2 regions of the Pseudalkalibacillus sp. A8 genome follow, and region 2 is predicted to be linked to the other one. Evidence: a T-box and tRNA genes for the amino acid it is inferred to sense, from the RefSeq annotation. Region 2 holds a T-box; the other holds one or more tRNA genes.

Region 1 (6,766 bases), 150 kb from region 2:
AGTGGAGCATGTGGTTTAATTCGAAGCAACGCGAAGAACCTTACCAGGTCTTGACATCCTTCGCTACTTCCAGAGATGGAAGGTTCCCCTTCGGGGGACGAAGTGACAGGTGGTGCATGGTTGTCGTCAGCTCGTGTCGTGAGATGTTGGGTTAAGTCCCGCAACGAGCGCAACCCTTGATCTTAGTTGCCAGCATTCAGTTGGGCACTCTAAGGTGACTGCCGGTGACAAACCGGAGGAAGGTGGGGACGACGTCAAATCATCATGCCCCTTATGACCTGGGCTACACACGTGCTACAATGGATGGTACAAAGGGCAGCAAAACCGCGAGGTTGAGCGAATCCCATAAAGCCATTCTCAGTTCGGATTGCAGGCTGCAACTCGCCTGCATGAAGCCGGAATTGCTAGTAATCGCGGATCAGCATGCCGCGGTGAATACGTTCCCGGGCCTTGTACACACCGCCCGTCACACCACGAGAGTTTGTAACACCCGAAGTCGGTGAGGTAACCTTTTGGAACCAGCCGCCGAAGGTGGGACAGATGATTGGGGTGAAGTCGTAACAAGGTAGCCGTATCGGAAGGTGCGGCTGGATCACCTCCTTTCTAAGGAGTCCTTTATGGACATGGAACACGCTTTGGCTTTTGTTTAGTTTTGAAAGAGTATGTAAAGGTTGTTTGGGCCTATAGCTCAGCTGGTTAGAGCGCACGCCTGATAAGCGTGAGGTCGGTGGTTCGAGTCCACTTAGGCCCACCATTTTAAAAATCATATCTTTCATTTGGGGCCTTAGCTCAGCTGGGAGAGCGCCTGCCTTGCACGCAGGAGGTCAGCGGTTCGATCCCGCTAGGCTCCACCAAAAAAACTATTGACTTTACTGTCAATAGGATGATATAATATATTCTTGTCGCTTAAAGAAAAGCGGCGAATCTGTTCCTTGAAAACTAGATAATGAAATTCTTGAAAACAAGACATCGAAAACGTCATTTAATGACAAGTAAGAAGTGTAAGTTCATTCATAACGTGGTTAAGTTATGAAGGGCGCACGGTGGATGCCTTGGCACTAGGAGCCGAAGAAGGACGGGACGAACACCGATATGCCTCGGGGAGCTGTAAGTAAGCTTTGATCCGGGGATTTCCGAATGGGGGAACCCACTGCCCGTAATGGGGTAGGATCCATACCTGAATTCATAGGGTATGAGAAGGCAGACCTGGGGAACTGAAACATCTTAGTACCCAGAGGAAGAGAAAGCAATCGCGATTTCCTGAGTAGCGGCGAGCGAAACGGAAACAGCCCAAACCAAGAGGCTTGCCTCTTGGGGTTGTAGGACACTCTATACGGAGTAAGAAAGGAACGGCGTAGGCGAAGCGGTCTGGAAAGGCCCGCCAGAGGAGGTAACAGCCCTGTAGCCAAAACGTCGTTCCCTCCAGAGTGGATCCTGAGTACGGCGGGACACGTGAAACCCCGTCGGAAGCTGGGAGGACCATCTCCCAAGGCTAAATACTCCCTAGTGACCGATAGTGAACCAGTACCGTGAGGGAAAGGTGAAAAGCACCCCGGAAGGGGAGTGAAAGAGATCCTGAAACCGTGTGCCTACAAGTAGTCGGAGCCCATTAACGGGTGACGGCGTGCCTTTTGTAGAATGAACCGGCGAGTTACGATAACGTGCAAGGTTAAGTCGCAGAGACGGAGCCGCAGCGAAAGCGAGTCTGAACAGGGCGCATGAGTACGTTGTCGTAGACCCGAAACCGAGTGATCTACCCATGTCCAGGGTGAAGTTCAGGTAACACTGAATGGAGGCCCGAACCCACGCACGTTGAAAAGTGCGGGGATGAGGTGTGGGTAGGGGTGAAATGCCAATCGAACTCGGAGATAGCTGGTTCTCCCCGAAATAGCTTTAGGGCTAGCCTCGTGGTGAGAGTTCTGGAGGTAGAGCACTGATTGGACTAGGGGTCCCCACAGGATTACCGAATTCAGTCAAACTCCGAATGCCAGGAACTTGTCCACGGGAGTCAGACTGCGAGTGATAAGATCCGTAGTCGAGAGGGAAACAGCCCAGACCATCAGCTAAGGTCCCCAAGTATACGTTAAGTGGAAAAGGATGTGGAGTTGCCCAGACAACCAGGATGTTGGCTTAGAAGCAGCCACCATTTAAAGAGTGCGTAATAGCTCACTGGTCGAGTGACTCTGCGCCGAAAATGTACCGGGGCTAAACGTATCACCGAAGCTATGGATTGTACCTAACGGTACAGTGGTAGGGGAGCGTTCGAAGGGCTGAGAAGCGAGACCGGAAGGACTCGTGGAGCGCTTTGAAGTGAGAATGCCGGTATGAGTAGCGAAAAGAGAAGTGAGAATCTTCTCCATCGAAAGCCCAAGGTTTCCTGAGGAAGGCTCGTCCGCTCAGGGTTAGTCGGGACCTAAGCCGAGGCCGAAAGGCGTAGGCGATGGCCAACAGGTTGATATTCCTGTACCACCTCCTTTCCGTTTGAGCAACGGGGGGACGCAGGAAGGTAGGGAGAGCGCGCTGATGGATATGCGCGTCCAAGCAGTCAGGCCGGTGGATAGGCAAATCCGTCCACCATACGGCGGAGCTGTGATGGCGAGGGAACTAGAGTACCGAAGTCCCTGATCCTACACTGCCAAGAAAAGCCTCTAGCGAGGAAAGAGGTGCCCGTACCGTAAACCGACACAGGTAGGCGAGGAGAGAATCCTAAGATGCTCGGGAGAACTCTCGTTAAGGAACTCGGCAAAATGACCCCGTAACTTCGGGAGAAGGGGTGCTCTGATAGGGTGCAAGCCCGAGAGAGCCGCAGTGAAAAGATCCAAGCGACTGTTTAGCAAAAACACAGGTCTCTGCGAAGCCGTAAGGCGAAGTATAGGGGCTGACACCTGCCCGGTGCTGGAAGGTTAAGAGGAGGGGTTATCCATTAGGAGAAGCTCTGAATCGAAGCCCCAGTAAACGGCGGCCGTAACTATAACGGTCCTAAGGTAGCGAAATTCCTTGTCGGGTAAGTTCCGACCCGCACGAAAGGTGCAACGACTTGGATACTGTCTCAACGAGAGACCCGGTGAAATTATAGTACCTGTGAAGATGCAGGTTACCCGCGACAGGACGGAAAGACCCCATGGAGCTTTACTGTAGCCTGATATTGGATTTTGGTATCGTTTGTACAGGATAGGTAGGAGCCAGAGAAGCCGGACCGCCAGGTTCGGTGGAGGCGTCGGTGGGATACTACCCTGACGGTATTGAAATTCTAACCCAGGACCGTGATCCGGTCCGGAGACAGTGTCAGGTGGGCAGTTTGACTGGGGCGGTCGCCTCCTAAAGTGTAACGGAGGCGCCCAAAGGTTCCCTCAGAATGGTTGGAAATCATTCGCAGAGTGTAAAGGCACAAGGGAGCTTGACTGCGAGACCTACAAGTCGAGCAGGGACGAAAGTCGGGCTTAGTGATCCGGTGGTTCCGCATGGAAGGGCCATCGCTCAACGGATAAAAGCTACCCTGGGGATAACAGGCTTATCTCCCCCAAGAGTCCACATCGACGGGGAGGTTTGGCACCTCGATGTCGGCTCATCGCATCCTGGGGCTGAAGTAGGTCCCAAGGGTTGGGCTGTTCGCCCATTAAAGCGGTACGCGAGCTGGGTTCAGAACGTCGTGAGACAGTTCGGTCCCTATCCGTCGCGGGCGCAGGAAATTTGAGAGGAGCTGTCCTTAGTACGAGAGGACCGGGATGGACACACCGCTGGTGTACCAGTTGTTCCGCCAGGAGCATAGCTGGGTAGCTACGTGTGGACGGGATAAGTGCTGAAAGCATCTAAGCATGAAGCCCCCCTCAAGATGAGATTTCCCATCGCGTTAAGCGAGTAAGATCCCTCAGAGATGATGAGGTTGATAGGTCTGGTGTGGAAGCGTGGCGACACGTGGAGCTGACAGATACTAATCGATCGAGGACTTAACCACTTTACTTAACATCGACGATGTTTTCAAGAACCGTTATCTAGTTTTGAGGGAACAGTATCCCTTGAATTTCATACAGTCTGGTGACGATGGCGAAGAGGTCACACCCGTTCCCATGCCGAACACGGAAGTTAAGCTCTTCAGCGCCAATGGTAATTGGGGGCTTCCCCCTGTGAGAGTAGGACGTCGCCGGGCTTATATATTGGAGGATTAGCTCAGCTGGGAGAGCACCTGCCTTACAAGCAGGGGGTCGGCGGTTCGATCCCGTCATCCTCCACCATTATGCTGGCCTAGCTCAATTGGTAGAGCAACTGACTTGTAATCAGTAGGTTGGGGGTTCAAGTCCTCTGGCCAGCACCACTTTTACGAGCCATTAGCTCAGTCGGTAGAGCATCTGACTTTTAATCAGAGGGTCGAAGGTTCGAGTCCTTCATGGCTCACCATTTTAGATAACGATATAGTATTGCGGGTGTGGCGGAATTGGCAGACGCGCTAGACTTAGGATCTAGTGTCCTTGCGACGTGGGGGTTCAAGTCCCTCCACCCGCACCACATGCGGAAGTAGTTCAGTGGTAGAACACCACCTTGCCAAGGTGGGGGTCGCGGGTTCGAATCCCGTCTTCCGCTCCATTATGCCGGGGTGGTGGAATTGGCAGACACACAGGACTTAAAATCCTGCGGTAGGTGACTACCGTGCCGGTTCAAGTCCGGCCCTCGGCACCATTTTCGAAACAGCAAAACCTATAATAAAGTGCGCCCGTAGCTCAATTGGATAGAGCGTCTGACTACGGATCAGAAGGTTAGGGGTTCGACTCCTCTCGGGCGCGCCATATAACGGGAAGTGGCTCAGCTTGGTAGAGCACCTGGTTTGGGACCAGGGGGTCGCAGGTTCAAATCCTGTCTTCCCGACCATTTGATTAATTAAGGGGCCTTAGCTCAGCTGGGAGAGCGCCTGCCTTGCACGCAGGAGGTCAGCGGTTCGATCCCGCTAGGCTCCACCAAAAAAACTATTGACAATCAGTCGATGGGATGCTATAATTTATTATTGTCGCCTAAGAAAAAAGCGGCACAAAAAGCTCTTTGAAAACTGAACAAAAGCCAAGCGTGAAACGGGTCTTTTATAAGAACCCTGAATCAATTTCGATTTCATTTAATGAGCAATCAAACACTTTATTGGAGAGTTTGATCCTGGCTCAGGACGAACGCTGGCGGCGTGCCTAATACATGCAAGTCGAGCGGACCAACGAGGAGCTTGCTCCTCAGAGGTCAGCGGCGGACGGGTGAGTAACACGTGGGCAACCTGCCTGTAAGACTGGGATAACTCCGGGAAACCGGGGCTAATACCGGATAACATTCTCCTCTGCATAGAGGAGGATTAAAAGATGGCTTCGGCTATCACTTACAGATGGGCCCGCGGCGCATTAGCTAGTTGGTGAGGTAAGGGCTCACCAAGGCGACGATGCGTAGCCGACCTGAGAGGGTGATCGGCCACACTGGGACTGAGACACGGCCCAGACTCCTACGGGAGGCAGCAGTAGGGAATCTTCGGCAATGGACGAAAGTCTGACCGAGCAACGCCGCGTGAGTGAGGAAGGCCTTCGGGTCGTAAAGCTCTGTTGTTAGGGAAGAACAAGTACCGTTCGAACAGGGCGGTACCTTGACGGTACCTAACCAGAAAGCCACGGCTAACTACGTGCCAGCAGCCGCGGTAATACGTAGGTGGCAAGCGTTGTCCGGAATTATTGGGCGTAAAGCGCGCGCAGGCGGTCTCTTAAGTCTGATGTGAAAGCCCACGGCTCAACCGTGGAGGGTCATTGGAAACTGGGGGACTTGAGTACTGGAGAGGAGAGTGGAATTCCATGTGTAGCGGTGAAATGCGTAGATATATGGAGGAACACCAGTGGCGAAGGCGGCTCTCTGGCCAGTAACTGACGCTGAGGCGCGAAAGCGTGGGGAGCAAACAGGATTAGATACCCTGGTAGTCCACGCCGTAAACGATGAGTGCTAGGTGTTGGGGGGTTCCACCCTCAGTGCTGACGTTAACACATTAAGCACTCCGCCTGGGGAGTACGACCGCAAGGTTGAAACTCAAAGGAATTGACGGGGGCCCGCACAAGCAGTGGAGCATGTGGTTTAATTCGAAGCAACGCGAAGAACCTTACCAGGTCTTGACATCCTTCGCTACTTCCAGAGATGGAAGGTTCCCCTTCGGGGGACGAAGTGACAGGTGGTGCATGGTTGTCGTCAGCTCGTGTCGTGAGATGTTGGGTTAAGTCCCGCAACGAGCGCAACCCTTGATCTTAGTTGCCAGCATTCAGTTGGGCACTCTAAGGTGACTGCCGGTGACAAACCGGAGGAAGGTGGGGACGACGTCAAATCATCATGCCCCTTATGACCTGGGCTACACACGTGCTACAATGGATGGTACAAAGGGCAGCAAAACCGCGAGGTTGAGCGAATCCCATAAAGCCATTCTCAGTTCGGATTGCAGGCTGCAACTCGCCTGCATGAAGCCGGAATTGCTAGTAATCGCGGATCAGCATGCCGCGGTGAATACGTTCCCGGGCCTTGTACACACCGCCCGTCACACCACGAGAGTTTGTAACACCCGAAGTCGGTGAGGTAACCTTTTGGAACCAGCCGCCGAAGGTGGGACAGATGATTGGGGTGAAGTCGTAACAAGGTAGCCGTATCGGAAGGTGCGGCTGGATCACCTCCTTTCTAAGGAGTCCTTTATGGACATGGAACACGCTTTGGCTTTTGTTTAGTTTTGAAAGAGCTCATTCTCTTTCAGAACATTGTTCCTTGAAAACTA
Region 2 (6,766 bases):
CATTCTTTGTCATGATAGCTGATCAACAAAGAGTCTTCTTCACACCAGGCGCATCTGACAATGGTATTGGTATCCACAATCGAATCCTCCTCTCTGTTTTATTTCTTAGACTTTACAATACTTGTTTAATCGTCATACGTCTATAATTGTATGTAGTTTTCTTGAAAATGAAACGTCTCAGTAATCATTTACGTCAAAAGGTTAAAGACAGTTAAGGGAGGTCAGCAGGTTGGAAGAATATCAGCCGAAAAACCGGTCCAAGATACAGATTGATAACGTGATCGGCCGTTACCCGAAAGACGAAATCATCGAGCTTATGATGGATCAGTTTGGGGAAAAATTGACTCGCCTTGCCTACACCTATGTAAAAGATTGGGGAAAGGCGGAGGATATCGTCCAAGAAGCCTTTGTCGCTTGTTATACAAAACTAGATACATTCCGAGGAGAGTCATCCGTCAAAACCTGGATATACCGGATAACGATCAATCGTTGCCATGACTATCATAGGACATGGTCATTCCGGAACCTTCAATTTACAGATAAAATATCCCGTTGGATAAAGGGAGATACACACACACCTGAAGCTGATCTCATCGCAAAAGACGAAAGTGAAGCACTAGCAAAACAAGTACTTGCCTTGCCCCTTAAATATCGGGAAGTGCTGCTGCTATATTATTTTGAAGAACTATCTATACAAGAGATCAGTCTGATGCTTCTTACGAATGAATCTACAATAAAAACACGCCTGCATCGAGGCCGTCAGCTTCTAAAAGAATTTATTTCATCAGAAAGGAGTATCGGTGATGGACAATCAACTTAAAGATCTGAACAAAAGCTTGAACCGAATGATGGCAACAGAAGAGCGATTTACGGAAAAACAAAAGCAGAACATCAGAACCGCCATAGCCAAAAAGCGATCAAAGCGGTTTGCTTTCCTATCTTCCCATTGGAAACCGATACTCAGTACCGCTGTTTGTCTTTTGCTGTTCATAGCTATTGCACAAGCTGCCATGAATAACTTCTCATCCAGAAGCCTAAGTTCAAGCGGAAATGAAAATGCTACGTTGAGTTCTGCAATAGACCATAGCGGTGACAGCGGTAGTGCAGGACCTGATAAAACAATGCCTGCTTTAGGCGAAGAGGGGCAGAAAGACACGGAAGCCCTGCCACCAAAAGACGATTTTTCAATCGCCGAAAAAGGTGATGCCGATCAACAAAAAATCACAGGTCCATTGCTCCCTATAGATAAGAGCCTTGTATCGGTATATGAAAAATTGAAAACTGATCAGGACCAAGAAGCGCTCAAAGGGCTAGAACCCTTTGAAGTGATGCAAATTTATTACCATGCCGAACAGCAAGAAGATCATGAAACGAAATATGTGATGTATTTCCAAGACCCTGCGGGATCGATGCCTTCTAAACAGCTATACCTCGATGAAATTGCCCAAGATCCTGTCTTAAGTAAAAATACCGAAAAGAAACTTCAACAGATACAAGAAACCGAGAAATTCATTCAAATGATCCAAGAGACTCCGCAGGATAGGAAAGAAGCGTATATCACATGGGGTGATACAAAGGAAAACACGCAACACTTCAGGCTCGTTTTTGATGAGTCAAAAGGCGTTTGGACTGTATCCTGGCTTGCAGGTCAATAATGAGCAAGAAAACCTGGATGGAAAAGATGATTCCATTCAGGTTTTGTTACTTCTGTCCTCTCATAATGGAGCTACGATCTCCACCTTAATCCGGTCGGGATCTTCGAAATACACTGCATAATGCTTGGGTCCACCCGCATAAGGATGACGGTCGGTGTATAAAATCGTCACGCCTCTTTTCTTCAATTCGCTCGTGAGATGGTCCACTTGATCCATCGAGTCTGCATGGAAGGCAAGATGGTTCAAACCCACCCGACAGCGATGGAACGGCACATCAAGAAATTTTTTGTCAGCTTGGACGAAAACGATATATGAATCTCTAAGCTTCCAGCTCCGTCCCTTATCCCAATTTTGATATTCGAAATACCCAAGCTCTGGCAACAACCACCCCCAAAAGTCGATTGTTTTTTTCAGATCCGAGACATACAGTTCAATATGGTGGATGAGTCCTTTCTTCCTTTTCATTGAACATGAGCCACCCTTTCCTACATTTTATCTGGTGCCTTAATTCCAAGTAGACGTAGCCCTTCCTCCAACACTACCGTCACAGCTTTTACGAGATTAAGTCGTGCCATCTGCTCCTCTTCCGTCCCGGCCAAGATTCGTACTTTCCCATAATACTGGTTGAAGTAACGGGAGAGCTCGATCAAATAACGAGATAGGATTGACGGTTCATAATCATGGAAAGCTCTGTCTACTGTACCAGGGAATTTTTCCAGCGCCAGAATGATCTCCCACAAATACGGCTCTTCGACATCATTGGAGGCTGAGGTCTTCTCAACGTCCCAGTCTCCTTTCGCCAACAAGGTACAAGCACGCGCATAAGTGTACTGTACATAAGGTCCGGTTTCACCTTCGAATCGAAGCATGCTTTCGATATCGAACTCGACGCTATTCAATCTCGATTGTTTCAAATCATTGAATATGACGGCTCCTACCCCGACCATTTCGGCGACCTTTTCTTTGTTTTCTAAAGTAGGATTCTTGCTTTCGATGTTTTCTTTTGCCTGCTGGATCGTTTGATTGAGTACTTCTTCAAGCAACACCGTCTTCCCTTTACGAGTAGACATCTTCTTGCCATCTTGAAGAATCATCCCGAACGGAATATGCTCCATATCATCAGCCCAAGTATATCCCATTTTTGAAAGGACCTTTTTCACCTGTTCGAAGTGCAAGGATTGCTCATGCCCTACGACATAAAGGGATTTCACGAATTGGTAAGTACCTTTTCGATATTGGGCGGCAGCGAGATCTCTCGTCGCATAAAGGGATGCGCCGTCTTTCTTTTGGATCAAAGCAGGGGGAAGATCGAATTCTGAAAGATCCACTACCAATGCACCCTCCGATTCAATCAAAAGATTTTTCTCACTGAGCTCTTCTACTACGGGTTTCATTTTATCGTTATAAAAAGCTTCACCATGCATAGAATCGAATTGTACATCGAGCAAGTCATATATCTTTTGGAATTCTTTCAAGGATTCCTCTCTAAACCATGTCCATAGCTTTCTTGCTTCTACATCCCCATCTTCAAGTTTCTTGAACCATTGTCTTCCTTCATGGTCAAGGTCAGGATTACCTTTCGCTTCTTCGTGGTATTTAACATAGAGCGTATTCAATTCCTTGATAGGACTTTTCTTGACAGCAGCTTCGTCACCCCATTTGGTATAGGCAACCATGAGTTTCCCGAATTGAGTTCCCCAATCTCCTAAATGGTTGATACGGATAGGCTGATACCCTTTCTTGGAAGCGATGTTTGCAATGGCATTCCCGATTACTGTGGAACGTAAGTGGCCCATGGAGAATGGTTTTGCAATGTTCGGTGACGAGAGATCAATGGTAATAGTACCTTTACTCGTGGTTTCATTCCCATATGACTGTCCTTTTTCCAGAATCTTTGTGATGACTTCTTCTGTCAGCTCTTGTTTCGGTAAGAAGAGATTCAGATACGGTCCTGCAGCCTCTACTCGTTCAAAGCTTTTTGAATCCTTCAATTTTTCAGCTAGAGTCTGGGAAATTTGAACCGGTGATTTCTTCAATCTTTTTGCTAATATAAAACACGGGAAGGCCAGGTCTCCTAACGATCGATCAGGAGGAACTTCAAGTGCTTTTTCAATTTCATCTAATGGCACATCAAGGATCTGTTCTAAATGTTGTGCTGTGTATTTTTGAATCGTCATGTACTGACACTCCTTTTTAAAATTAAAAAAACGCCTCTCCATAAAATGAGAGACGAGATTACCCCGCGGTACCACTCTGCTTGTTCAAACGATCAGAACCAACTTGACCCTTTAACGCTGGGTAGCGGCTTTTCCTACTTTATTTTCAAAAAAGCTTTTCCGAGGTGCGCTTCAATAACAGGTTATACTGGACTTCCACCAACTCCAGCTCGCTTCGTGATCACCTGATATCTACTATCCTCTTCACCAAAGTTCATTGTTAATTTTTTCTTATTATAGTCATGTTATCTGTAATTGGCAATAGTAATTGAGGAAGAGTTTGACTGAAACCTTAAAATTTCAACAAATTAACAAAATTTGTTATTATGGAATCCTACATATAATCATGGAACTTTATTAACATCCGCTCGTCTATAAAATAGGTTGTTTTTACAGTGTGCGCTTGTGTCAACTAGGAGGTTGCTTGTATGAAAGAGCGAATTGAAAATTATGATAGCCTTGTCATAACAGCTTTTCTGTTGTGGCTCAAAACCTATTTTGTATATAAAGTATGCTTCAATCTAGAGACGGGCAATTGGGTTCAGGAATTGATCCTCTTCATCAATCCTCTTAGTTCTGTCTTGTTTTCTTTAACACTTATTTTTCTTTTTCCAGTCCGCCTTCGAATCCGGATGATCTGGATCATTGCTGTCAGCTTCTCCATCATCCTTTATGCAAACACACTGTATTATCGATTTTTTAATGATTTTATTACGGTCCCTGTATTATTCCAGACGAATAACGTTGGTGATATCGGAAACAGTGTCATTGCACAAACGTATTGGTATGACATCGTCTTTTTTGCTGATCTCATTTTCCTGTATTTCTTAGCAAAACGCGGACATCTTAAACCCGCGGTCTATTCGAAGAAAAGGCTCTATAAGATTTTACTCACTGCTCTTATTTTCCTGACGGTCAATCTCGGTCTTGCCGAGTCTGAACGACCAGAACTGCTGACACGTACATTTGACAGGGAGCTGCTCGTAAAGAACCTGGGTACATACAATTACCATTTATACGACCTTGTACTGCAATCAAAGACTTCTGCTCAGAAGGTTTTAGCTGATAACGTCGATAGGATTGAGATCAACCATTATACAAAGAAAAAGTCTGCCGAACCGGATAAAGATTTTTACGGGATCGCTGAAGGCAAAAACATCATTTTGATTTCAATGGAATCGACCCAGCAATTCGTGATTGGAAGAGAAATCAACGGCAAGGAGATTACCCCATTCCTGAATGATTTCATCAAGGAGAGTTATTACTTTGACAACTTTTATCACCAAACCGGTCAAGGGAAAACTTCAGATTCTGAGTTCATCATCGATAACTCTTTGTACCCATTGCCGAGAGGTGCTGTTTTTCAAACACACGCTTTGAATGAATATTATGCCACACCTGAAATCATCAAGGAGCATGGGTATTATAGCACCGTTTTTCATGGCAACAACAAAGGCTTCTGGAACAGAGATATCATGTACCAGTCATTGGGCTATGATAGGTTCTTTGCTGAAGAATATTATGAGATCAATGAAACGAATAAAATCAATTACGGCTTAAAGGATGAGCCTTTCTTTGATCAATCGATGAAATATTTAAAGGAGATTCCACAACCTTTTTATGCTAAATTCATCACCTTGACCAACCATCATCCATTCAAATTCGGTGCAGAGGATCAGATGGTCCCTACTTTCGAAACTGGGGATCCGATTGTTGACCGTTATCCAGTCACCGTCCGGTATACAGATGAGGCGATCAAAAATTTCATCCAACAATTGAAAAATGAAGGCTTATACGAGGATTCGGTCATTATCATTTTGGGGGATCATTACGGTATTTCCGAACAGCATAACAATGCGATGGCCCAGGTCTTGAATAAAGAGATCACACCTTATGAAAGTGTGCAATTGCAACGCGTTCCCCTGATCATCCATATTCCTGGACATGAAGGAAAAACAATTTCAAATGTTTCTGGCCAGATTGATTTAAAACCGACTATCTTGAACTTGCTCGGGATTAAGGATGAAGGGGTCCAATTCGGTACAGATCTCTTCTCCCCTGATCATAAAGACTTTGCTATTTTCAGAGATCGGAGTGTCGTAACTGACAAGTATGTCTATACTTCCGATAACTGTTATGGACGTATATCTGGAAAACAGGTGGATAACCGGGCATGTTCAAAAGCAAGGCAAAAGCTTGACGAGCTGGATCTATCCGATGGTCTGATTTACGGTGATTTGTTACGGTTCGCTGAGTATGCTGATAAAAATAATCGCTGAGTATGCTGATAAAAATAATCAATGAAGAGTGACGTCATGGTCACTCTCTTTTTATTGATTGATTGTCGAATAAAGTAAGCGGACTATAGTATCCATCCGCCCGTATTATGTCGGACTCAGGATAAACGGTTTTGTCTGATCGGGTTGGATTTATGAAAAAAATGACTGTTGGATTCACATAATGTAGCCACTTTAAAGATAATTTTTCCTGTTTTCAAGTTCTTTTCTGTTTTTTAAAGATAATTTCTAATTTTTAAAGGTAACGTACCGATTTTTAAAGATGGGTGCAGCCGGGCCGGTTTTTAGATGTAATCAGTGAAATTCATTCAACATTCAATCGGCATTTCCCAATTTTTGATCCAACCCCTTGCTTTCATAGCTTGAGCTAAGCGTCCAATTCCCAACAAGTAAGCTGCTTCCCTCATCTTGACCTGCTTTACTTTTTTCATATCGTATACAGCCTTAAAAGCCACCGTCATCTTTTCTTCAAGTTTTTCAAGAACCTCGTCTTCTTTCCATGCATAGTGCATCGCATTCTGTACCCATTCAAAATAAGACACCGTTACACCGCCTGAATTACATAAGATGTCCGGAATGATGAATACGCCCTTATCTT

Evidence for each region. A T-box is a leader RNA that pairs with one kind of tRNA and senses whether it is charged. The one in region 2 lies ahead of argS (arginine--tRNA ligase), so its partner is inferred to be a tRNA-Arg.
Region 1: it encodes a tRNA-Arg, which carries the amino acid that the T-box ahead of argS (arginine--tRNA ligase) is inferred to sense. The anticodon was not compared.

What each region holds. Positions count from the first base shown of each region.
Region 1 is NZ_CP174509.1:115,671-122,436, forward strand. Features, by position in the region: rRNA gene ACJROX_RS00570 (16S ribosomal RNA) at 1-603, shown strand, start outside; tRNA gene ACJROX_RS00575 (tRNA-Ile) at 678-754, shown strand; tRNA gene ACJROX_RS00580 (tRNA-Ala) at 779-854, shown strand; rRNA gene ACJROX_RS00585 (23S ribosomal RNA) at 1,021-3,955, shown strand; rRNA gene rrf (5S ribosomal RNA) at 4,032-4,147, shown strand; tRNA gene ACJROX_RS00595 (tRNA-Val) at 4,157-4,232, shown strand; tRNA gene ACJROX_RS00600 (tRNA-Thr) at 4,237-4,312, shown strand; tRNA gene ACJROX_RS00605 (tRNA-Lys) at 4,320-4,395, shown strand; tRNA gene ACJROX_RS00610 (tRNA-Leu) at 4,418-4,503, shown strand; tRNA gene ACJROX_RS00615 (tRNA-Gly) at 4,507-4,581, shown strand; tRNA gene ACJROX_RS00620 (tRNA-Leu) at 4,586-4,674, shown strand; tRNA gene ACJROX_RS00625 (tRNA-Arg) at 4,705-4,781, shown strand; tRNA gene ACJROX_RS00630 (tRNA-Pro) at 4,787-4,863, shown strand; tRNA gene ACJROX_RS00635 (tRNA-Ala) at 4,877-4,952, shown strand; rRNA gene ACJROX_RS00640 (16S ribosomal RNA) at 5,122-6,672, shown strand.
Region 2 is NZ_CP174509.1:267,236-274,001, reverse strand. Features, by position in the region: gene ACJROX_RS01500 (DNA-3-methyladenine glycosylase I) at 1-77, opposite strand, end outside; gene ACJROX_RS01495 (sigma-70 family RNA polymerase sigma factor) at 230-820, shown strand; gene ACJROX_RS01490 (hypothetical protein) at 804-1,655, shown strand; gene ACJROX_RS01485 (VOC family protein) at 1,716-2,120, opposite strand; gene argS (arginine--tRNA ligase) at 2,141-3,832, opposite strand; T-box leader at 3,878-4,088, opposite strand; gene ACJROX_RS01475 (LTA synthase family protein) at 4,300-6,150, shown strand; gene ACJROX_RS01470 (Glu/Leu/Phe/Val family dehydrogenase) at 6,477-6,766, opposite strand, start outside.